3 regions of the Kitasatospora sp. NPDC051702 genome follow, and region 3 is predicted to be linked to each of the others. Evidence: riboswitches for the same ligand, from Rfam matches in the RefSeq annotation. Region 3 holds a riboswitch; each other region holds the start of a gene.
What was found. A riboswitch is a leader RNA that binds a small molecule or an ion and turns the genes downstream of it on or off. The one in region 3 is predicted to bind thiamine pyrophosphate.
Positions count from the first base shown of each region.

Region 1 (7,127 bases), on a different contig from region 3:
CGTACGTCATGCAGACGAAGTTGGGGTCGAGCGGTTCGAGGCGGCGGATGGCGTCCCAGAGCTTCTGCTCCCCGGCTTCGGTGCGCGGGGGCATGAACTCGAAGGAGAAGGACCGCTTTCCGGCCGCCAGGAGCTCGCGGACCGTCTGTGCGCGGTCCGGTCTGGTGGAAGCGATTCCGAGTGCCATGCTGGCAGGTTATCCGGCGTTCGAAGGGGCCGGACAACTCGGTTCCACGGATTGAGACACCTGGTGGACGCCGTTCGGGTGGCCCTACCGGCCGGTAGGTCCGGGCCCGAACACCTGCTCGCACAGCCGTTCCCAGCCGCCCCGCTACGCTTGCTGCACCCCCAGCGAACCAGCGGAGCCTCATCGTGACCTCGTCCAGCAACCGGCCGGCCAACCCCATTGACGTGGAGGACGTCCGCACCCGCGTCAACGCCGCCCTCGCCGCGTTCATGGACGGCCAGGCCGCCCTGCTGGACAAGATCTCCCCCCAGCTGGCCCCCGCCACGGACGCCCTGCGCGACTTCCTGCTGGACGGCGGCAAGCGGCTGCGCCCGGCCTTCTGCTACTGGGGCTGGCGCGGCGCCGGCGGCCCGGCCGACGGCGCGGGGATCGCCAACGCGGCCGCCGCCCTCGAACTGCTCCAGGCGAGTGCCCTGGTGCACGACGACCTGATGGACCGCAGCGACACCCGCCGCGGCCTGCCCTCCGTCCACCGCCGCTTCGAGGCCCTGCACCGGGACAGCGGCTGGCGCGGCGACCGCGAGCAGTACGGGGCCTCGGCCGCGGTGCTGCTCGGCGACCTGCTGCTGATCTGGTGCGACGAGCTGTTCCTGCGCTCCGGCCTGGAGCCGGCGGCGGTGCTGGCCGCCAAGCCGGTGTTCGACCTGATGCGCACCGAGGTCATGGTCGGCCAGTACCTGGACGTGCTGGAGCCGGTGGCCGGCGACTCGGCGGACGCGGGCGCGCTGGAGCGGGCGCAGGCCGTGCTGCACTACAAGTCGGCGAAGTACACGATCGAGCGGCCGCTGCAGGTCGGCGCGCTGCTGGCCGGGGCCGGGCCGGAGCTGGTGGCGGCGTTCGGGGCGTTCGGCCTGCCGCTGGGCGAGGCGTTCCAGCTGCGCGACGACCTGCTCGGCGTCTTCGGCGATCCGGCGGTCACCGGCAAGCCCGCCGGGGACGACCTGCGCGAGGGCAAGCGGACCCTGCTGGTGGCGCACGCGATGCGCGGCCTGTCCGCCGCCGACGCCCGGCACCTGGACGAGCGCCTCGGCGCGCCGGACCTCGCCCCCGAGGAGGTCGCCGGGCTGCGCGCCCTGGTCGCCCGCAGCGGCGCGCCCGAACGGGTGGAGCGCCGGATCGAGGAACTGATGCGGCAGTCGCTGACCGCGCTGGAGGCGGCGCCGCTCGCCGACGAGCGGGCCCGGGCGGTGCTGCTGGCGCTGGCCGAGGCCGCCACCGTCCGCAAGTACTGAGGCACCGCGGACAGCGGCGGACGACGGGGTCAGGCCGCGCGCACCCGGCGCGACAGCTCGGCGGCGGCGGCCCGCGGGTCGTCCGCCGCGGTGATGGCGCGCACCACCACGATCCGGCGGGCGCCGGCGGCGAGCACCTCGTCGAGGTTCCCGAGGTCGATCCCGCCGATGGCGAACCACGGCCGGTCGGTGTCCCGCGCGGCCGCGTAGGAGACCAGGCCGATGCCCGGCGCCGGGCGGCCCGGCTTGGTCGGGGTCGGCCAGACCGGACCGGTGCAGAAGTAGTCCACGCCGGGCTCGGCGATCGCCGCGTCCACCTCGGACTCGGCGTGGCAGGACCGCCCGATCAGCACGTCCTCGCCGAGGATCGCCCGGGCGGCCGGCACCGGCAGGTCGTCCTGCCCGAGGTGCAGCACGTCCGGCCGGGCCGTGTGGGCGACGTCGGCGCGGTCGTTGACGGACAGCAGCTTGCCGTGGCGCCGGCACGCGTCCGCGAAGACCTCCAGGGCCTCCAGTTCCTGCCGCGCCTCCAGGCCCTTGTCCCGGAGCTGGACGACGTCCACCCCGCCGGACAGCGCCGCGTCGAGGAACTCGGCCAGGTCGCCCTGCTCGCGCCGGGCGTCGGTGCACAGGTACAGCCGGGCGTCGGCCAGCCGGGCCCGGGGGCCGGCGGCCGGCGCGGGGGTCGTCACAGCGCCATCGCCTGGGCGCGCCGCTTCACCTCGGTCGCCCGGTTCTCGCAGAGGGCCTGCGCCGGGGTCCCGGGCAGCGACGGGTCCTCGGTGAACATCCACTCGACGATCTCCTCGTCGCTGAACCCGCTGTCGCGCAGCACCGTCAGCAGGCCGACCAGGTGCTTGACCGGGCCCTCCTCGTCGATGAACGCGGCCGGGACCTGCAGCGACTTGTTGGGTCCGCGGCGTACCGCGATCAGCTCACCCTTCTTGACCATGTTGCGGACCTCGGTGACGAGCACGCCCCACCGCTCGGAGATGTCGGGCAGGTACAGCCACTCGGGGACCAGGGCATCAGTCTTCGCATCGATCTCACTCACGGCACCAGACTGCCACCTCGACGGGCCCCCGCGCACCAAGGGGCCGGTCAGAGGGCGGCGGCGGCCTTCAGCGGCACGGCCGGATCCGCCGCGCGGACCGGGTCCAGGGCGGTGCCGCGCTCGATCAGCCGCCGGCCCTGGGTGAGGTCGCGCGGCCGGTCGACGGTCAGCAGCGCGCTCGGCACCCCGTCGCGCAGCCAGAGCACCGCCCAGGAGGCGTCCCCGGGGCCGCCGCGCCACAGCATCCGGTCGCCCGCGGCGTGCCGCCCGGCGTACTGGACCATCCGCCCGAACTGCTCCGACCAGAAGTACGGCACCGGGTCGTACGGCGGCGCCTCCGCGCCGAGCACCGCGGCCGCCGCCGCCTCGCCGGACTGCAGCGCGTGGTCCCAGTGCTGGACGGCCAGCCGGGCACCGACCCGGGCGGAGGGGTAGCTGACGCAGTCGCCGGCCGCGAAGACGCCCGGCGCGCCCGTGCGCAGGCGCTCGTCGACCAGCACCGCGCCGGTGCCGTCCAGCTCGACGCCGGAGCCGGCCAGCCAGTCGGTCGCGGGCCGGGCCCCGACCCCGACCACCACCTCGTCGGCGGCCAGGTGCGAGCCGTCCGCCAGCAGCACCGAGCCGGACTCCACGGCGGCGACGCCGACCCCGCAGCGCAGCTCGACACCCGCCTCGGCGTACCAGGCGGCCATCGCCGAACCGACCTCGGTCGGCAGCGCACCGGGCAGCGGGGCCGGGCCCGCCTCCACCACCGTCACCGTGCAGCCGGCCTCGCGGGCCGCGGTGGCCACCTCGGCGCCGATCCAGCCCGCGCCGACCAGCACCAGGCGCAGCCCGGGCCGCAGCAGGGCCCGCAGCGCGAGCGCGTCGTCCAGGGTGTGCAGCAGGTGCGCGCGCTCGGCGCCGGGCAGCCGCCGCGGGGTGGCGCCGGTGGCGATCACCAGTGCGCCGTAGGGGAGTTCACCGCCGTCGGTGTGCAGCACGCCGGGGGTGAGGCCGGTGGCGCGGCGGCCGGTGAGCAGCTCGATGCCGAGGTGCGGGTAGTCGATGTCGAGGGGGGTGGCGTCGGTCTTGCCGAGCAGCACCTCCTTGGACAGCGGCGGCCGGTCGTACGGCGCGTGCCGCTCCTCGCCGACCAGCACGATCCGCCCCCGCCAGCCGCCCTGCCGCAGCTTGAGGGCGCACTGCGCCCCGGCCAGCCCGGCTCCGACGACGACCACCTGATCCGTTCCGCTCAGCTCTGCCACGCCCGTCACTGTACTCAGCGCCCTCGACGCCCGGTCGAGGCGTCCACCAGGGGGACCGCACGCCCGCCCGGCCGGCCGCGGGCACCCCCACCTGCGCACTCTCCGTCCACCCCTCGTACACGCCTTCGGCCGGGCCGACCACCGGCGTTATGGTGGGGGCACGATCACGGGAGCCCGGCGGACCGGGCTGAGAGGCGGGCTGGCACGGCCTGCGACCGTCCGAACCTGATCCGGGTCATACCGGCGAAGGGAGAAGAGCAGCTTTGACACGCTTGGCATCGGGCGCCCGCGCCGACGTGCTGGTGGTCGGCGGGGGCCTGATCGGTCTCGCCGTCGCCTGGCGGGCGGCGCAGCGCGGACTGGCGACGGTCGTGGTCGACCCCTCCCCCGGCGGCGGGGCGGCCCGGGTCGCGGCCGGGATGCTCGCGCCGGTCACCGAGCTGCAGTACGGCGAGGAGCCGTTGCTGCGCCTCGGCATGGCCTCGAACGAGCGGTACGCCGCCTTCGCCGCCGAACTGACCGAGGCGAGCGGCGGCGCGGACACCGGCTACCGGCGGTGCGGCACGCTCGCCGTGGCGCTGGACTCCGACGACCGGGCGGAACTGCGCGAACTGCACGCCTTCCACCAGCGGCTCGGCCTGGACTCGACCTGGCTGACCGGCCGGGAGGCCCGCCGCATGGAGCCGATGCTCGCCCCCGGCGTGCGCGGCGGCCTGCACGTCGCCGACGACCACCAGGTGGACGGCCGCCGGCTGCTCGCCGCGCTGCTGCTGGCCGGCGAGGCCGCGGGCGTGGTCGTGCGGCGCACCCCGGCGGTCGAGCTGCTGGTCGAGGGCGACCGGGCGGTGGGGGTGCGGCTCGGCGACGGCGGGGCGGTGACCGCCGACCGGGTGGTGCTCGCGGCCGGCCCGCACAGCCACCGGCTGCCCGGCCTGCCGGACGGGGTGCTGCCGCCCGTCCGCCCGGTGAAGGGGCAGATCCTGCGGCTGCAGGTGCCCGGGGCGTACCGGCCGTTCCTGTCCCGCAACGTCCGCGCCGTGGTGCGCGGGCAGCACCTGTACCTGGTGCCCCGGGAGGACGGCGAGCTGGTGATCGGCGCGACCACCGAGGAACAGGGCTACGACACCACGGTGACCGCCGGCGGGGTCTACGAACTACTGCGCGACGCACACGAGTTGGTCCCCGGGATCACCGAACTCCCGCTACTGGAGACCTCCGCCGGGCTGCGCCCCGGCTCGCCGGACAACGCGCCGCTGCTGGGCCCGACCGCCCTGCCCGGACTGGTCGCCGCCACCGGCCACTACCGCAACGGGGTGCTGCTCGCCCCGGTGACCGCCGACCTGCTCGCCGAGTACCTGGCGACCGGCGAACTCCCCGAGCTGGCACAGCCGTTCACCCCCACCCGGTTCTCCCCCGACCGCTCCACCACGAAGGCCTCCGCATGACCGAGATCGCACTGACCGTCAACGGCGAGCCCCGCCGGGTGCCCGCCACGACCACCCTCGCCGAGGTGGTGGCCACCCTCAGCACGGCCCACTCCGGCGTCGCCGCCGCGCTCAACGAGGCCGTGGTGCCCCGGGGTTCGTGGTCCGACACGGCGCTGTCCGCGGGCGACCGGATCGAGATCCTCACCGCCGTCCAGGGAGGCTGACCATGGCCGACGACCTGCTGACCATCGCCGGGGCGACCTTCGGCTCCCGGCTGATCATGGGCACCGGTGGCGCCCCGAGCCTGGAGGTCCTGGAGCGCGCGCTGCTGACCTCCGGCACCGAGCTCACCACCGTGGCGATGCGCCGGGTGGACGCCTCCACCCAGGGCTCCGTCCTGGACGTGCTGACCCGCAACGGCATCCGCGTGCTGCCCAACACGGCCGGCTGCTACACCGCCGGGGAGGCCGTGCTGACCGCCCGGCTGGCCCGCGAGGCGCTCGGCACCGACTGGGTGAAGCTGGAGGTGATCGCCGACGAGCGGACCCTCCTGCCGGACCCGATCGAGCTGCTGGACGCCGCCGAGACCCTCGTCGACGACGGCTTCACGGTGCTCCCGTACACCAACGACGACCCGGTGCTGGCCCGCAAGCTGGAGGACGTCGGCTGCGCGGCGATCATGCCGCTCGGCTCGCCGATCGGCTCCGGCCTGGGCATCCGCAACCCGCACAACTTCCAGCTGATCGTGGAGGGCGCGAACGTCCCGGTGATCCTGGACGCGGGCGCCGGAACCGCCTCCGACGTCGCGCTGGCGATGGAGCTGGGCTGCGCGGCCGTGATGCTCGCCTCCGCGGTGACCAGGGCGCAGGACCCGGTGCTGATGGCCGAGGCGATGCGGCACGCCGCCGAGGCCGGCCGGCTCGCGTTCCGGGCCGGCCGCATCCCGCGCCGCTTCCACGCCGAGGCCTCCTCGGCGATGGCCGGCCGGGCGGACCTGGACACCCGCGAGCGCCCCGCCTTCTGACGCCGGAACACCCGCGGCGCCCGGGGGCGTCCCGTGTCACAAGCCGGGCACAGCCGGGCCCGGGGGCGGTGTCCCCAGGGTCCGGTGCGCGCCCGCGGCACTAGACTCCCCCGGGTGGACATGGCACTGCACGACCCGCTGATCGGTACCCTGCTGGACGGCCGGTACCGGGTCGAGCAGCGCATCGCGACCGGCGGGATGTCCACCGTCTACAAGGGCACCGACACCCGGCTGGACCGGGTCGTCGCCCTCAAGGTGATGCACCCCTCGCTGGCCGGTGACGACGGCTTCACCGCCCGGTTCATCCGCGAGGCCAAGGCCGTCGCCCGGCTCACCCACCCCAACGTGGTCAACGTCTTCGACCAGGGCGCGGACGGCGGGAACGTCTTCCTCGCGATGGAGTACGTGCCCGGCCGCACGCTGCGCGACCTGCTGCGCGACCGCGGCGCGCTGTCCGTCCGGGCCGCGCTGGACGTGCTGGAGCCGGTGCTCGCCGCCCTGGGCGCCGCCCACCGGGCCGGGCTGGTGCACCGCGACGTCAAGCCGGAGAACGTGCTGATCACCGAGGGCGGCCTGGTCAAGGTCGCCGACTTCGGCCTGGTCCGGGTGCTCGGCACCGCGGACGGCGCCCCCACCTCGACCAGCACCGCGACCGGCGGCACCGTCCTGGGCACCGTCTCCTACCTCGCTCCCGAGCAGATCCTCCCGGACGCCCCCACCGACCAGCGGGTCGACGTCTACGCGGCCGGCATCCTGCTCTACGAGATGCTCACCGGCCGCCGCCCGCACACCGGCGACAACCCCGTCCAGGTCATGTACAAGCACCTGCACGAGGACGTCCCGGCCCCCTCGCTGACCGCCCCGGCCGTCCCCGCCGCGCTGGACGCGATAGTGGC
Region 1 covers NZ_JBFAZB010000003.1:195,933-203,059, reverse strand. Annotated here, with positions in the region: gene metF (methylenetetrahydrofolate reductase [NAD(P)H]) at 1-187, opposite strand, end outside; gene AB0N04_RS04435 (polyprenyl synthetase family protein) at 373-1,479, shown strand; gene thiE (thiamine phosphate synthase) at 1,509-2,171, opposite strand; gene AB0N04_RS04425 (Rv2175c family DNA-binding protein) at 2,168-2,533, opposite strand; gene AB0N04_RS04420 (FAD-dependent oxidoreductase) at 2,581-3,789, opposite strand; TPP riboswitch at 3,937-4,049, shown strand; gene thiO (glycine oxidase ThiO) at 4,044-5,225, shown strand; gene thiS (sulfur carrier protein ThiS) at 5,222-5,431, shown strand; gene AB0N04_RS04405 (thiazole synthase) at 5,434-6,231, shown strand; gene pknB (Stk1 family PASTA domain-containing Ser/Thr kinase) at 6,352-7,127, shown strand, end outside.
Region 1: another riboswitch for thiamine pyrophosphate. It lies ahead of thiO (glycine oxidase ThiO); the one in region 3 lies ahead of thiC (phosphomethylpyrimidine synthase ThiC).

Region 2 (7,127 bases), on a different contig from region 3:
CCCGAAGGATTCGTGTTCCGCCCGGCTGGCCGCGGCCCTGACGGCTGCCGTCGACCACCGCTGGCCCGTGGTGCCGGGCGCCGTGCTGCGCGGCGACCGCTGCTCCTGCGGTGACCAGGACTGCTCCGTCCCCGGCGCGCACCCGCACGACCCCTCGCTGCTGGCCGCCACCACGGACGCCCGGATGGTGCGCTGGTGGTGGGAGCGGCAGAGCCCGGACGCGCCGGTGCTGGCCGCCACCGGCTCGACGCTCTCCGCGGTCAGCCTGCCGGCGGCGGCCGGTGCCCGGGCGCTGGCCTACCTGGGCGCGCTGCGGCTGCCGCTCGGGCCGGTGCTGTCCCTGCCGGGCCGCTACGCGCTGCTGGTGGCGCCGTACTCGCTGGACGCGCTCGGCGAGATGCTTGCCCAACTCCCTTGGGTGCCCGGGTCGTTGCGCTACCACGGGCCGGGCGGCTTCCTGCCGCTGCCGCCCGGTGGCGGATTCGGGCGGGTGCGCTGGGTGCGGGCTCCCCGGCCGGCCGCCGACGGCGGGGTGTGGTTGCCCCAGGTCGGGCCGCTGCTGGGCGAGTTGGTGGAGGCGACGGTCCGGCTGGACAGCGGCCGCTCGGCGTACTGACCGGGTGTCCGCTCTCTCGGTCCGGCGGGATCCGCGGCGGCCGGGCCGGCTCGCGGTGTCAGGTGGCCGCGCTCGGGGCCGTGACCGGCGCCGCTGCGGGGGCCGACCGGAAAAACAAAAGATCCGGCCGCTGGCGACGGGGGATGCACCAGCGGCCGGACTCTTTAGACAGTAACAAGGATCCGCGCCCGCGCCAATTTCCAAGACGCCCTCCACGCCCGGAAATTGCGGCTTCGCGGCGACAATGTGACGCGTATCACCCGGATCCTGCGTCCTTTAGTTCAAAGTGACCTGACGGTTCACCAGGTTCGCGCGGGCGCGCCGCTCCTCGGCGGTCAGCGGGGTCTCGTCGGCGAGCACGGCGGCCAGCCGCTCGGCGAACTCGGCGGCGGGCTTCTCGCAGTCCTCCGCGGTCATCGCCAGCGGGAGGTCCCAGACCGGGACGGTCAGGCCGTGCGCGCGGAACGAGCCGACCAGGCGGGTGTCAGCGCCGAGCGAGGAGCGGTCGGCGGCGCTCAGCCGGGCCAGGGCGTCCAGCAGCCGCTCCTCGGGCACGGTCATCACCCAGCGCAGGTGGTTCTTGTCCGGGGTGCCGCACCAGTAGGCGGCGTCGACGCCGTCCAGCTTCACGGTCGGGATGGCCGAGGCGTTGGCGCGCTCCAGGGAGGCGGCGACCTCACCGGTGGCGGTCTCGGCGTCCTCCAGCCAGAACTCGAAGCCGGTGTGCACGGCCGGCGTGAACTCGGCCGTGGTGTCCAGCAGATCCTGCAGGCGGCGCCCGCCCGGCTCGGTCCGGCGGGCCGGCACCGGGTTGCCCGGCTCGGTGGCCAGGGCCAGCTCCAGGGCGTCGGCGAGGTCGCGGCTCAGGTCGCCGGAGGCGGACTGGGTCTGCAGGCCGAGCAGGATCGAGCCGTCCTGGCGGCGCAGGGCCGGCCAGGCCAGCGGCAGCACGGTGGCCAGGGTCACCGACGGGACCTCGCCGGTGGCGCCCTCGGCCACCCCGGCGGCCAGCGTCAGCGGCACGGTGGCGGCGGGCACCAGCTCGCGCAGCGCCACCCAGTCGGCCTCGCCGGCCAGCCCCTCGAACGGGCGGTGCACCAGCTCCTGCACCGCGTGCGAGGCCTCCCGGCCGTGGCACGCCTTGTACCGGCGGCCCGAACCGCAGGGGCAGTTCTCGCGGGCCCCGACCACGGGGATCTCGCCCGTGACGGCGGTGGTGGACTGACGCTGCGGCGCCTTCTTGGCGGCCTTCTTGCCCATGGTGCGGCTCTCCCGGGGACGGTGTCCTTTGCTCCGGGCAGCCTACTGACCTTCCTCCCGACGTGCGGTCACGCACCGGGCCGCCCGGCGGGGCCCGGCGGGTGCCGGGCCCGGGGCCGGTCGGGCGGGGTGCGCGGTGTCAGGCGCTGCGGGCGTCACCGCCGGTGCGCCGGGCGTGCCGGGCACGGGCGGGCAGCGCCGCCCAGACCGTCACCTCGCCGGGCGCGTCGCGCACGCCCCAGTCGCTGGCCAACTGGTCGACGATGCCCAGGCCGCGGCCGCCGCGCGAGGTCAGCGAGGGGCTGGCGGGCAGCGGCCGGGTGGTCGCGCCGCCGTCGGTGACCTCCAGGGTGAGCACGCCGTCGGCGTGCATCTGCCAGCGGACCAGGACGCCGCCGTCGGCACCGCCGCCGGTGTCCTCGCCGCCCCGGCCGCCGGGTGCCGGGTGCGCCCCGCCGGGGACGCCGACCAGCACCTGGTCCACCACCTCGGCCCGGGCGCTGCGGCCCAGTGCCCGCAGCGGGCCGAGCGGACGGGCGTACCGGCACGCGTTGCTCAACAGTTCGGAAAGGATCAGAACAGCATCATCGATGACCGGCTCGGGTATCTCCCGGTCACCGAGATCTCGACGCAGTCGGCGCCGTGCGACCCCGACACTCGCTGGGCCGTGCGGCACTGCCATGGTCGATGAAGTCGGCACTTCACGCGCCACCATCAACGCCACCCCCGGACCTCCTTCAGCGTATGCCGAGGGAGAGATGCCCCTTGGTAATGCGTCGGAAACGACCGCCGGAGGATCCCGCGAGGACATTTCGAGCGTCGCGACCGAGGGTCGACCGGAGGTCATTCACCGCTCACCCTCCGTCGTGCGACGGCATGAATTCCGGCAATACCGTGCCCGGAAGGTTTGAGTGCCGACCAGACCGATCAGGTTCGATCAGTCCGTTCGGCCCCGTCCCGCCCTCGTCCGGCCCCGTCCCGCCCTCGTCCGGCCCTGTCCCGTCCCGTCGTCCGGCCCCGTCCCGTCGTCCGGTGCCGCTCCGTCGTCCCGTCCCGCTCAGTGCCGCCCGGTGCCGCTCCGGAGGAGGATCACCGCCCGAGCTGCGCCAGCACCTCGGCGGGCCGGTTGGTGATGATCGCGGACACCCCGAGCTCCAGGCAGAGCTCCACGTCGGCCGGCTCGTCGACCGTCCAGACGTGGACCTGGTGCCCCAGCTCGCGCAGCCGCGTCACCAGCTGCGGGCGGGCCCGGACCAGGTCGATGCCCGGGCCGGCGATCCGCGCCCCGCCCGGCAGCGGGGAGCCCGGGCGCAGCCGGCCGAGCAGCGGCAGGGTCCGCTCGAAGAGGAAGACCCGGCGGTAGTCCGGTGCCCCGGCGGCCACCCGGTCGAGGGCCACCGAGGAGAAGCTCATGATCCGGGCGACCGGGCGGTCCCCCTCGCGCTCCGCGCCGATCTTGAAGCGCTCCAGCATCCGCAGCAGTTCGGCCTCCACCCGGCCGCGGTAGCGCACCGGGTGCTTGGTCTCGATCGCCAGGTCCACCGGGCGGCCGCAGTCCACCGCCAGCTCCAGCAGCCGCTCCAGCCGCAGCACGCCGCGCAGTTCGGGGTCGGTGCTGGGGCGGCCGGTCTTCCAGGCGCCGAAGTCGTACGCCTCCAGCTCGGCCAGGGTCATCGCCGAGACGGTGCCCCGGCCGTCGGAGACCCGGCCGATCCGGCGGTCGTGCACGCAGACCAGCTCGCCGTCGGCGGTCAGCCGGACGTCGCACTCGAGGGCGTCGGCGCCCTCGTCGAGCGCGCGCCGGTACGCCGCGAGGGTGTGTTCGGGCAGGGCGTGGGAGGAACCGCGGTGGGCGATCACCTGGACGGGCGGCGCGGTGTGCGCCGCCGTCGAGGACAGGTCTGGGCTGGTCACAGGGCCAACGATAGGCGGCCGAAGTGACGCGGAGACGAAGACGGCCCCAACCCGTGGGGCCGTCTTCGGTGGGCGGGGCCGTCGGCGGGGGCGGTTCCGGGCCCCGGCGGCCCGGCCCGTCAGGCTCCGGACGCCCCCGGCAGCGCGGCCTGCCCGGCCCGCCGCGCTCAGGCTCAGCCCGCCGTGTTCCGGCGGGTCAGCGGGGTGAGCGCCCAGGTGAGCAGGGCGGGCACCAGGAAGGCGAACAGCGAGGCGGAGGTCCACTCCTGCGGGGTGAAGTGCAGCGACTCCTGGGCGGAGGTCCAGAAGTCCGTCCACCAGCCGGCCACCGGGGTCGGCGCGATGAACTGGTAGACCGCGAAGCCCAGCACCCACGGCAGCAGCATCAGCCAGCGGGAGGGGGCGTCGGCGGAGAGGTTCCAGCCGTGCCGGCCGGCGCCGAGGAAGTAGTCCACCGCGAGCACCGCCAGCAGCGGCACGAAGACGGATCCGATCAGGCCGAGGAAGTTGGTGTAGGTGTCGGTGAACCGGTCGATCTGCAGCGCCAGGACGGTGATCAGCAGGCCGATCCCGCCGGTCAGCACCCGGCGGTCCACCTTCGGCAGCAGGTTCTGCACGGACATCGCCGTCGAGTACACGTTGGCGAAGGACTGGTCCGTCTCGCGCAGCACCAGCACCAGCAGGAACAGCCAGCCGGCCCAGACGCCGAGGAAGGAGTCGAAGATCCGGTTCGGGTCGCCGTCGGACTGCAGCAGCGCCATCAGGCCGAGCACGTAGCACCAGACCTGGGCGACGGTGTAGCCGGAGAAGCTGCCCCAGAACGCCGAGCGCGGGGTGCGCGAGTGCCGGGTGTAGTCGGCGGCCAGCGGCACGAAGGAGATCGACACCGCGATCATCATGTCGGTGGCGCCCAGGAAGCCGTGCCAGTTGCCGGCGCCCGGGTCGGGCACCCCCTGACGGCCCAGCTGGACGGTGAAGTACACCATCGCGACGGCGACGGCACCCGCGACGAAGCGGCGCAGCACCGCGATCGAGCCGAGCGGCCAGATGGTCAGCGCGGTGGTCAGCGCGCCGGCCAGCAGCACGAACAGCCAGCGGTAGCCGTCGGTGTGGGCGACGGTCTGGGCGCCCGCCGCGATCGTCAGCAGCTCGAAGACGCCCCAGCCGACGCACTGGACGATGTTCAGCACCGTCGGGACGTACGACAGCCGGGTGCCGAACAGCCCGCGCAGGTTCGCCATCGCCGGGGCGCCGGTCCGGGCCCCGATCAGGGCGGCCACGCCGAGCATCGCGGTGCCGACCACGGTGCCGGCCACGATCGCCGTCACCGCCGCGGCCAGCGAGAGCTCGCCGCCCTTGGCGCCGAGCACGGTGGCGGCGGTGGAGAAGCCGATCAGGCTGACGCCCAGGTTCATCCAGAGCGCGAAGTGGTCGCGGAAGCGCAGCGTGCGCGGCGGCTCGGTGTCCAGCACCAGTGGCGCCTCGACGCGCTCCGGGCGGTCCAGGACGGCGGTCGCCGTGCCGGAACCGGCCGGGCCGCCGGCGGCGTCGCCGTGAACGGTCGTGGACGATCCGGGGAGGTCCCCGGTCGCCCCGGGGAAACCCTTGGACTCGGGCGCGCCCGAAGAAGAGGATGGCGAAGCAGGCGGCATGGCCGATACTCCCTACGCCGGCATTACCCGGACAGGTTCCGGCGGTCTGCGCCCCCTCGACGGTCCGTCCACGATGCCGTGGCGGTACGGTCGACCAGCGCACTCTCAGCCTGGAAGGTCCAAGCTCCCGCGTGTCAGTTTGGAGCGACAGGCTAACCGGCACCGGGGTGGACGCCAAGGCCAGGGGCCCTGCCGTCCGCATCGCGGGACGCCCGGCGGAGGTGGGGGAGCCTCCGTCGCCGGGTCGGCCGTCTGCGCCGGCTAAGGATTCTTATGAGTTCTTCAGAGGGGTCCTTACGGCAATCGAATCGACTGTGCGAAAAACTATGGTCCTTGGTTCTGTCAGCTATGGAGGTCGTCCGTGAGCACCGAGCGAGAGGTTGGGCCCACCGGGCCGCAGGGGGAGCAGCCCTCGGGCGCCCAGGGGGCGGGCGGTCCCGCTTCCGACCCCGCCGCCTCGGGCGGGCACAAGCCGACCATGGCGTTCAGCCGGGTCCCCGAGCCCGACGCCGCCCCCGCCTCCGAGCCGGCCCCGGCCGACTCCCCGGCCGCCCCGGCCGAGGGCGGGCACCGGGCGACCATGGCGTTCGGCCGGGTCCCCGAGCCCGAGGCCGCCCCCGCCCCCGAGCCGGCCGCGGCCGACGCCGCCGCGGCCGCGGAGGGCGTCCCGGCCGAGGGCGGGCACCGTCCCACCGTCGCCTTCACCAAGGTCCCCGCGCCGGAGGCGGCCCCGGCCGCCCCCGTGGCCCCCGTCGAGGCGCCGTCCGCCGGCGTCGACCCCGCCACCGGCTACCTCGACGCCCCGCCGCCGGTGCTGCCGCCCGCGCCGCAGGCCCCGGCAGCCCCCGCGGCGCCGCTCGCGCCGGTGGCCGAGGGCCAGGCCCCGCCGCTGGGCAACCCGTACGCCACGCCGACCCACGGCGTCCCGGCCGCCGGCGCGCACGACCCGTACGGCCCGCCGCCCGCCCCCGGCGTGCCCGCCGCGCACCCCGCGCCCGGCCACCACCCGTTCGGCGCCGGCCAGCCGCTCGGCGGCTGGGGCGCCTCCCACGACGCCACCGGCGGTGCCGGCTACCCGGGCGGCCCGGGCGGTCCGCTCGGCTACCCGGCCGACTACCCCGGCGGCCCCGGCGGCCCGCACCGCCCGCGCAGGAAGCGCGGCGGACTGGTCGCCCTGATCGCCGCCGTCGCACTGGTCGCCGGCGTGGCGGGCGGTGCGCTGGGCGTGGCGGTCACCGACCACAACAACGGCAGCAGCTCCGCGGACGACCACCGCAGCACCACCGTCCAGGCCAGCAACACCCAGAAGAACGAGCCCTCCCCCGGCTCGATCGCCGGCATCGCGCAGAAGGCGCTGCCCAGCGTCGTCACCATCAAGGCGCAGGGCAACGGCGAGTCCGGCACCGGCACCGGCTTCGTCTTCGACACCGAGGGCCACATCCTCACCAACAACCACGTGGTCGCGCCGACCCTCAACGGCGGCAAGCTCACCGTCAAGTTCGCCGACGGCACGTCCTACAACGCCTCGGTGCTGGGCCACGCCGAGGGCTACGACGTCGCCGTGGTCAAGATCGACAACCCGCCGAAGAGCAAGCTGGCGCCGCTCCCGCTGGCCGACTCCGACAAGGTCAACGTCGGCGACTCCACCATCGCGATCGGTGCGCCGTACGGCCTGGAGTCCACCG
Region 2 covers NZ_JBFAZB010000006.1:155,680-162,806, reverse strand. Annotated here, with positions in the region: gene AB0N04_RS08290 (bifunctional DNA primase/polymerase) at 1-616, shown strand, start outside; gene AB0N04_RS08285 (DUF5926 family protein) at 893-1,876, opposite strand; gene AB0N04_RS08280 (ATP-binding protein) at 2,016-2,558, opposite strand; gene AB0N04_RS08275 (glycerophosphodiester phosphodiesterase family protein) at 2,966-3,790, opposite strand; gene AB0N04_RS08270 (cytosine permease) at 3,964-5,442, opposite strand; TPP riboswitch at 5,435-5,583, opposite strand; gene AB0N04_RS08265 (trypsin-like peptidase domain-containing protein) at 5,804-7,127, shown strand, end outside.
Region 2: another riboswitch for thiamine pyrophosphate. It lies ahead of AB0N04_RS08270 (cytosine permease); the one in region 3 lies ahead of thiC (phosphomethylpyrimidine synthase ThiC).

Region 3 (7,127 bases):
GGTGGTGTTCTCGCCGCCGGAGGCCTGAGCCGGCCGGCCGCCGCTCCGGGCCCGCCCCGGCCACCGGCTCCGGCGACCGGCCCCGGCGGTGATCCACGGGGCACGCCTTAGGGTCGGGGCATGAGCATGAGCCTGACGGAAGAACTCTGGGCGGCCATCGAGCCGGTGTACGCCGAGATCCTCGCCCACCCCTTCATCGGCGGCCTCACCGACGGCACCCTGCCGCGCGCCGCCTTCCGCCACTTCGTCGTCCAGGACTCGCACTACCTGCGCGACTACGCCCGGGCGCTCGCGGTCTGCGCCGCCAAGGCGCCCGGCGAGGCGGACGTGCGGGCCTTCGCCGACGACGCGGTCGGCGCGCTGGCCGCGGAGCAGGGCATGCACGCCGAGTTCATGACGGCCTTCGGCGACAGCGCCGAACAGGCCGCCGCCGAGCCGGTGCTGCCCACCACCCGGGCCTACACCAGCTACCTGCTGGCCACCGTCTACGGCGGCTCCTTCGCCGAGGCGGTCGGCGCGGTGCTGCCCTGCTACTGGATCTACGCCCGGGTCGGGGAGGCGCTGCTCGCCCAGGGCTCGCCCGATCCGCTGTACGCCAAGTGGATCGCCACGTACGGCGACGAGGCCTTCCAGTCCGTGGTGCGCCGGGTGCTGGCGCTCACCGACCGGCTCGGCGAGGAGGTGTCCCCGGCCGAACGGCGCCGCGTGGTCGAGCACTTCGTCACCACCTCGCGGTACGAGTGGATGTTCTGGGACGCGGCCTGGCGCGGGGAGCGCTGGCCGGTCTGACGGCCGGCCGGACCGCGGCCCGGGCCTTCCGGGGCCGCTCCCGGGGGGCTCCTCCGGGGGCCTGTCCGGGAGTCCTCCCCGGGCCCTGACCAGGGTTTCCCCGGTCTCCGGGTCGGGGTGATCTCCGGGTTCTCTCCGGGCTGCGGGCCCTCGTTCCGGCACCCCGGCCCCCGTACGATCGAAGTACCGAAAGCAAGCGGGAGACGGCACCGGACAGGCAGCCGACCCCACGGGGAGAGAAGGAACGGACATGGCTGAGCTCTGGAAGTCGCTGCCCTCCTGGGTGCGCAACATCGTCATCCCGGTGCTGGTCCTGGTGCTGCTCTGGAACGTCGTGGGATTCGTCTTCGGCGTCGTGGGCGCCCTGCTGGCGATCGTGATCAAGGTGCTGGTGGTGGTCGGCATCGCCGCCGCCGTGGTGGTCCTGGTCAAGAAGGCCGCCAAGGGCTGAGACCGGCACCCCCGAGGCCCGGTACCCCGCGCGGGGTACCGGGCCTCCGGCGTTCCCGGCCGCCGCGCGCCCGGGGGCCCGGTCCGCCGGTCCCGCCCCGCCGTCCGTGGACCCCCTCTGGACCTGCGGCGATCGGCTCGCTACGGTGTTGGGCGTCATGTGCAGGCAACACCGCCTGTGGACGCGGGAGCTCGGAGCACCGGGCTGAGAGGACGCTGACCGGACCGTCGACGGACGGACCGACGGCTGCGTCGACCGCAGGAACCTGGACCGGGTAATGCCGGCGTAGGGAGTATGAGGTCAGATGACCACGTTCGACGCACAGCCGAAGTCTGCCCGCAGCACCGACGCCGACGGCTCCGCCGTCACCAGCGCGGGCACCGGCTACCCCACCCCGGCCTGGCGCAAGGCCTACCGCGAGGGGTCCCGGCCCGATCTGCGGGTCCCGTACCGCGAGGTGCAGCTCACCAACGGCCGGACCGTCCCGCTGTACGACACCTCCGGCCCGTACACCGACGCCGCCTACGAGCCCGACGTGCGGCGCGGCCTGCCCGCCCTGCGCGACTCCTGGATCCGCCAGCGCGGCGACGTCGAGGAGTACGACGGCCGGGAGGCGCGCCCCGAGGACGACGGCATCAAGCACACCTCGCCGCGCGGCGGGAACCTGCGCAACCTCGACGCCGTCTTCCCCGGCCGCCCGCGCCGTCCGCTGCGCGGCCGCGGAGGTGCCGCCGTCACCCAACTCGCCTATGCCAAGCGGGGGGTGATCACCCCGGAGATGGAGTTCGTGGCACTGCGCGAGGGGCTGGCGCCCGAGTACGTGCGCGACGAGGTGGCCCGCGGCCGGGCCGTCATCCCGGTGAACGTGAACCACCCCGAGGTGGAGCCGGCGATCATCGGCACCAACTTCCTGGTGAAGATCAACGCCAACATCGGCAACTCCGCCGTCACCTCCTCGATCGAGGAGGAGGTGGAGAAGATGACCTGGGCCACCCGCTGGGGCGCCGACACCGTCATGGACCTCTCCACCGGCCGCAACATCCACACCACCCGCGAGTGGATCCTGCGCAACTCCCCCGTGCCGATCGGCACGGTGCCGCTCTACCAGGCCCTGGAGAAGGTCGACGGCAGGGCCGAGGAGCTCAGCTGGGAGGTGTACCGGGACACCGTCATCGAGCAGTGCGAGCAGGGCGTCGACTACATGACCGTCCACGCCGGCGTGCTGCTGCGGTACGTCCCGCTGACCGCCCGCCGCAAGACCGGCATCGTCTCGCGCGGCGGCTCGATCATGGCCGCCTGGTGCCTGGCGCACCACCAGGAGAACTTCCTCTACACGAACTTCGAGGAGCTCTGCGACATCCTGGCGGCCTACGACGTCACCTTCTCGCTGGGCGACGGCCTGCGCCCGGGCTCCATCGCCGACGCCAACGACGAGGCGCAGTTCGCCGAGCTGCAGACCCTCGGCGAGCTCGGCCGGATCGCCCGCGAGCGCGACGTCCAGGTGATGATCGAGGGCCCCGGCCACGTCCCGATGAACAAGATCCGGGAGAACATGGATCTCCAGAAGGAGATCTGCGACGAGGCGCCGTTCTACACGCTCGGCCCGCTCACCACCGACGTCGCCCCCGGCTACGACCACATCACCTCGGGCATCGGCGCCGCGATGATCGCCTGGTGGGGCACCGCGATGCTCTGCTACGTCACGCCCAAGGAGCACCTGGGCCTGCCCAACCGCGACGACGTCAAGACCGGCGTGATCACCTACAAGATCGCCGCCCACGCCGCCGACCTCGCCAAGGGCCACCCCGGTGCCCAGGCCTGGGACGACGCGCTCTCGGACGCCCGCTTCGAGTTCCGCTGGGAGGACCAGTTCAACCTGGCCCTCGACCCGGAGACGGCCCGCGAGTTCCACGACGAGACCCTTCCCGCCGAGCCGGCCAAGACCGCGCACTTCTGCTCCATGTGCGGCCCGAAGTTCTGCTCGATGAAGATCTCCCAGAAGATCCGCGACGAGCACGGCGACGGCTCCACCGCCGTCGCCAGCGGGTTCGACGCCGAGGCGCTGGCCGGCATGCAGGCCAAGTCCGAGGAGTTCGCGGCCCAGGGCAACCGGGTCTACCTCCCGCTGGCGGACTGACTGACGGTGGGTGTCGGGGCGCTGCGCCGGGGTCCCTGAAGGGGCCGTCCGGTGCCGCGCCCGCGAACGTCCGGGCCTGCAGGGGGAATCCCGTGGATCGCCCGAGTGTGCGTCAGAGCCCGAGGATCTCGCGGATGAGCCCGAGTTTGCGCTCCGGGGAGAGGTTCTGGGGGCGGCCGGCGAGCAGGTCGTTCAGGACCGTGGGGACGTCGGAGCCGTCGGGGGCCTGGACGGCGTCGATGACCTGACAGCGGAGGCCGCCGTCCCGGACGAACACCCACACCTCGTGGTCCTTCCGCGGCTCGCCGTTCTCCGTCGGGGAGAGCCGCCAGGCCGGGAACCAGCCGAGCCCCTCTTCGGCGAGGCGGTCGGCGAGTTCTTCCAGGACGTACTTGCCGAGTCTTCGGTAGCCGACTTCCGCGCGCAGTTCACCGAGGGTGACCCTGAGCAGGCCGCCTGCGGCGCGGCAGCGCTCGGCCACCGTGCCGGCGCCCCCGGCGGCCGCAGTGGGGGGAGCCTCTTCCTGCAGATTCGTTAGGTCGTTCATGATCGGGCCAACGATTGGGATCACGGGGCGATACGTGATTCACCGGCCTGGGCGCGGCCAAGAGGAAAAAACGGTACTGCTATGGCGCTGGCGGCGCCCTGGACAGCCGACGGCGTCCAGTGGGGGCAGCTCATCATTTAGTACGTAGACGAACGGAGCTGTGGAATGGGGGTCATTCCCCGATCGGCTCTGGTGCGTCACTCCGTTGCATCTTTATGACTCTCTTCTTTCCATGTTGTTGTTGCACGGTGTAGTGAGTCGGTGACTATTCATCACCTGCCGTGGTCGGCCCTCGCCCTCGAAAGCCCTCCGACATGAGCGCGTGGACGTGAGGCCCGGCCGGAAGCACCAGCGGCGCTCCGCATGCCCTCTTCGGGTGACGGGGTTCAACGGCGACAAGAAAGGTGCTGTCCTATGGCAGTCGATGCCATGTTGTCCGCTCCACCGGGACGAGGGCGCAGACGCGCTCGACTCGCGGGGGCGTCCGTCCTGCTGTCCGGACTGACGTTGCTCGCGACGGCCGGCCTGTTCCCCAACCCCGCGCACGCCGCAACGGCACCAGTGGGGCTGGGGACTGACACCAGCTACGCGGTCCTGGCGGGCTCGACCGTCACCAACACCGGCCCCAGTGACATCTACGGCGATCTCGGTCTCTTCCCGGGCACCAGCGTCACGGGCTTCCCGCCCGGAGCCGTGCACGGGGTCCAGCACGTCAACGACGCCCAGGCGGCGCAGGCCCAGTCCGACCTCGTCATCGCCTACAACGACGCCGCCGGCCGGGCCCCCACGGCCATCCTGACCTCGCCCGGCGACATCGGTGGGCTGACGCTGACACCCGGGGTCTACAAGGCGAGTTCGTCGCTGAACCTCACCGGTACCGTCACCCTCGACGCGATGGGCGACCCGAACGCCGTCTTCATCTTCCAGATCGGCTCCACCCTCATCACGGCTCCGTCGAGCGTCGTCAGCCTGGTCAACGGAGCACAGCCCTGCAACGTGTTCTGGCAGATCGGCAGCTCCGCCACCATCGACGTCGACTCCTTCTTCAAGGGCAACATCCTGGCCCTCACGTCCATCAGCGTGAACCACGCCTCGGTGATCGAAGGCCGCGCCCTGGCACGCAACGGCGCCGTCACTCTGGACGACAACACCATCACGAGAGCGGCCTGCGCCGTCGGCCCGCCCGGACCGAGTGGTCCGCCCGGACCGAGCGGGCCGCCCGGACCGAGCGGGCCCGCCGGTCCTCCCGGTTCCCCGGGGTCACCCGGTCCCAACGGTGCTCCGGGTGTGGCGGGTTCCCCGGGTGCTCCGGGTGCTCCCGGCCCCAACGGCGCCCCCGGCGCCAACGGTTCGCCCGGCGCCCCGGGTGCTCCCGGCCCCAACGGGGCCCCTGGTTCGCCCGGCGCCCCCGGCGCCCCCGGCCCCAATGGTGCTCCGGGTGTGGCGGGTTCCCCGGGTGCTCCGGGTGCTCCCGGCCCCAACGGCGCCCCGGGCGCCCCTGGTGCCCCTGGTGCCCCCGGATCCCCCGGCGCACCCGGGCCCAATGGTGCTCCCGGCGCACCCGGGCCCAATGGTGCTCCCGGAGCCCCCGGTGCCAACGGTTCGCCGGGTGCCAATGGCTCGCCGGGTGCCAACGGTTTGCCGGGTGCCAATGGCTCGCCGGGTGCCAACGGTTCGCCGGGTGCCAATGGCTCGCCGGGTGCCAATGGCTCGCCGGGTGCCAACGGTTCGCCGGGTGCCAACGGTTCGCCGGGTGCCAATGGCTCGCCGGGTGCCAATGGTTCGCCCGGCCCGGCTGGCCCGGCTGGCCCGGCTGGCCCGGCAGGCCCTTCCGGTCCGGCAGGCCCGGCCGGTCCGCCCCAGTCTCCGGGCGGGCACGGTGGTCACGAACAGGGGGATCACGGGCACGGCCAAGGCGGTCACGACAACGTTCCGACCGGCCACGGCAACGGCAACGGCGGTCACGAGCAGGGTGATCAGGGGCACGGCCAAGGCGGTCACGGCAACGTTCCGGCCGACCACGGCAACGGCAACGGCGGTCATGAGCAGGGTGTGCCGGTCGTGCGTCCGCACGAGTCGGGACAAGCGCTCGCTGCCACCGGCTCCGGCAAGTCGATCGTCATGGCGGTCGGCTCGGCGGCCGCCGTCCTCCTGGGAGGTTCGATCCTCATCCTCGTCAAGCGCAGCGGACGAGCCGCAGCTCGGCGTCGGCACTAGCCCTCGCAGGGACGGTCGTCGAGCGTTCGGAGCGGGTCCACTTCCCACCGACGGACTGTGCATCGAATGACGGGCGCTGCTCCCCGAGGCCCACGGCCTTCGGGGGAGCAGCGCCCCGTCGCGTTCCGGTCCCAGCCGGTCCGTCGCACCGCCCCGGGCGGTCCGCCACCTCCCGGGGTGTTCTGTCGGGGCGGTCCCGTCGGGGCGCGCGGCCGCCGGTGGGCTCGCTCCGACGGGCGGGGGAACGCCTCGACCGGTTGCCCGGCCCGCGCGTGCGCGTCGGCGACGGCGTACGCGGTGCCCCGGCCGGGTCGGGGGACAGCGGCCGACCGGTGCCCGGTCGGGCCCGGGGGCGTCCTCGGGCCGGTGCGCGTCCCCGGCTCAGGGGACGTCGTCGGGGCTGGTGAAGGAGGGCGAGCTGTAGCCGGGCCCGGTGAAGTCGGGGGTGGTGAAAGCGGGGCGCGGGCCGGGGACGCCCGGGTCGCCGCTGCCGTCGGGGCCGGGGCTGGTGAACGAGGGGGAGCTGTAGCCGGGCCCGGTGAAGTCGGGGCTGCTGAACTCGGGCCGGACGCCGGGCCCGCCCGCGGCGGGGGCGGCGGGCACGGCCGGCAGGCCGGCGTGCAGGTAGGGCAGCAGGCCGCGGTCGCGCAGCGCGGTGCGCCACTCCCGGCGGGCGTCGGCGAGTTCGGCGGCGAGTTCCGGGTCGGTGCCGGCCGGGGCCGCTCCGGCGCCGTCCCGCACGGCGGTGAGGACCAGCCCGATGATGCCGACGGCCATCGCGGCGACGCCGGCGGCGAGGGCGATCCAGCCCGCGGTGAGCAGGGAGCGGGCGAGCACGAGCTCCGGGTCGGCGGCGCGGAGCAGGTAGCCGATCAGCAGCAGGACGAGGGCGGCGGCCCAGGCGAGGATCGGGGTGAGCACGGTGAGGACGGGGAAGAGCCCGGCGCCGCCGTCGGCGGAGCGCAGCTGGGTGAGCAGTCCGGGGG
Region 3 covers NZ_JBFAZB010000034.1:49,160-56,286, forward strand. Annotated here, with positions in the region: gene AB0N04_RS25600 (cupin domain-containing protein) at 1-28, shown strand, start outside; gene tenA (thiaminase II) at 121-789, shown strand; gene AB0N04_RS25610 (DUF5326 family protein) at 1,040-1,240, shown strand; TPP riboswitch at 1,414-1,549, shown strand; gene thiC (phosphomethylpyrimidine synthase ThiC) at 1,545-3,377, shown strand; gene AB0N04_RS25620 (hypothetical protein) at 3,490-3,924, opposite strand; gene AB0N04_RS25625 (ice-binding family protein) at 4,339-6,141, shown strand; gene AB0N04_RS25630 (hypothetical protein) at 6,523-7,127, opposite strand, start outside.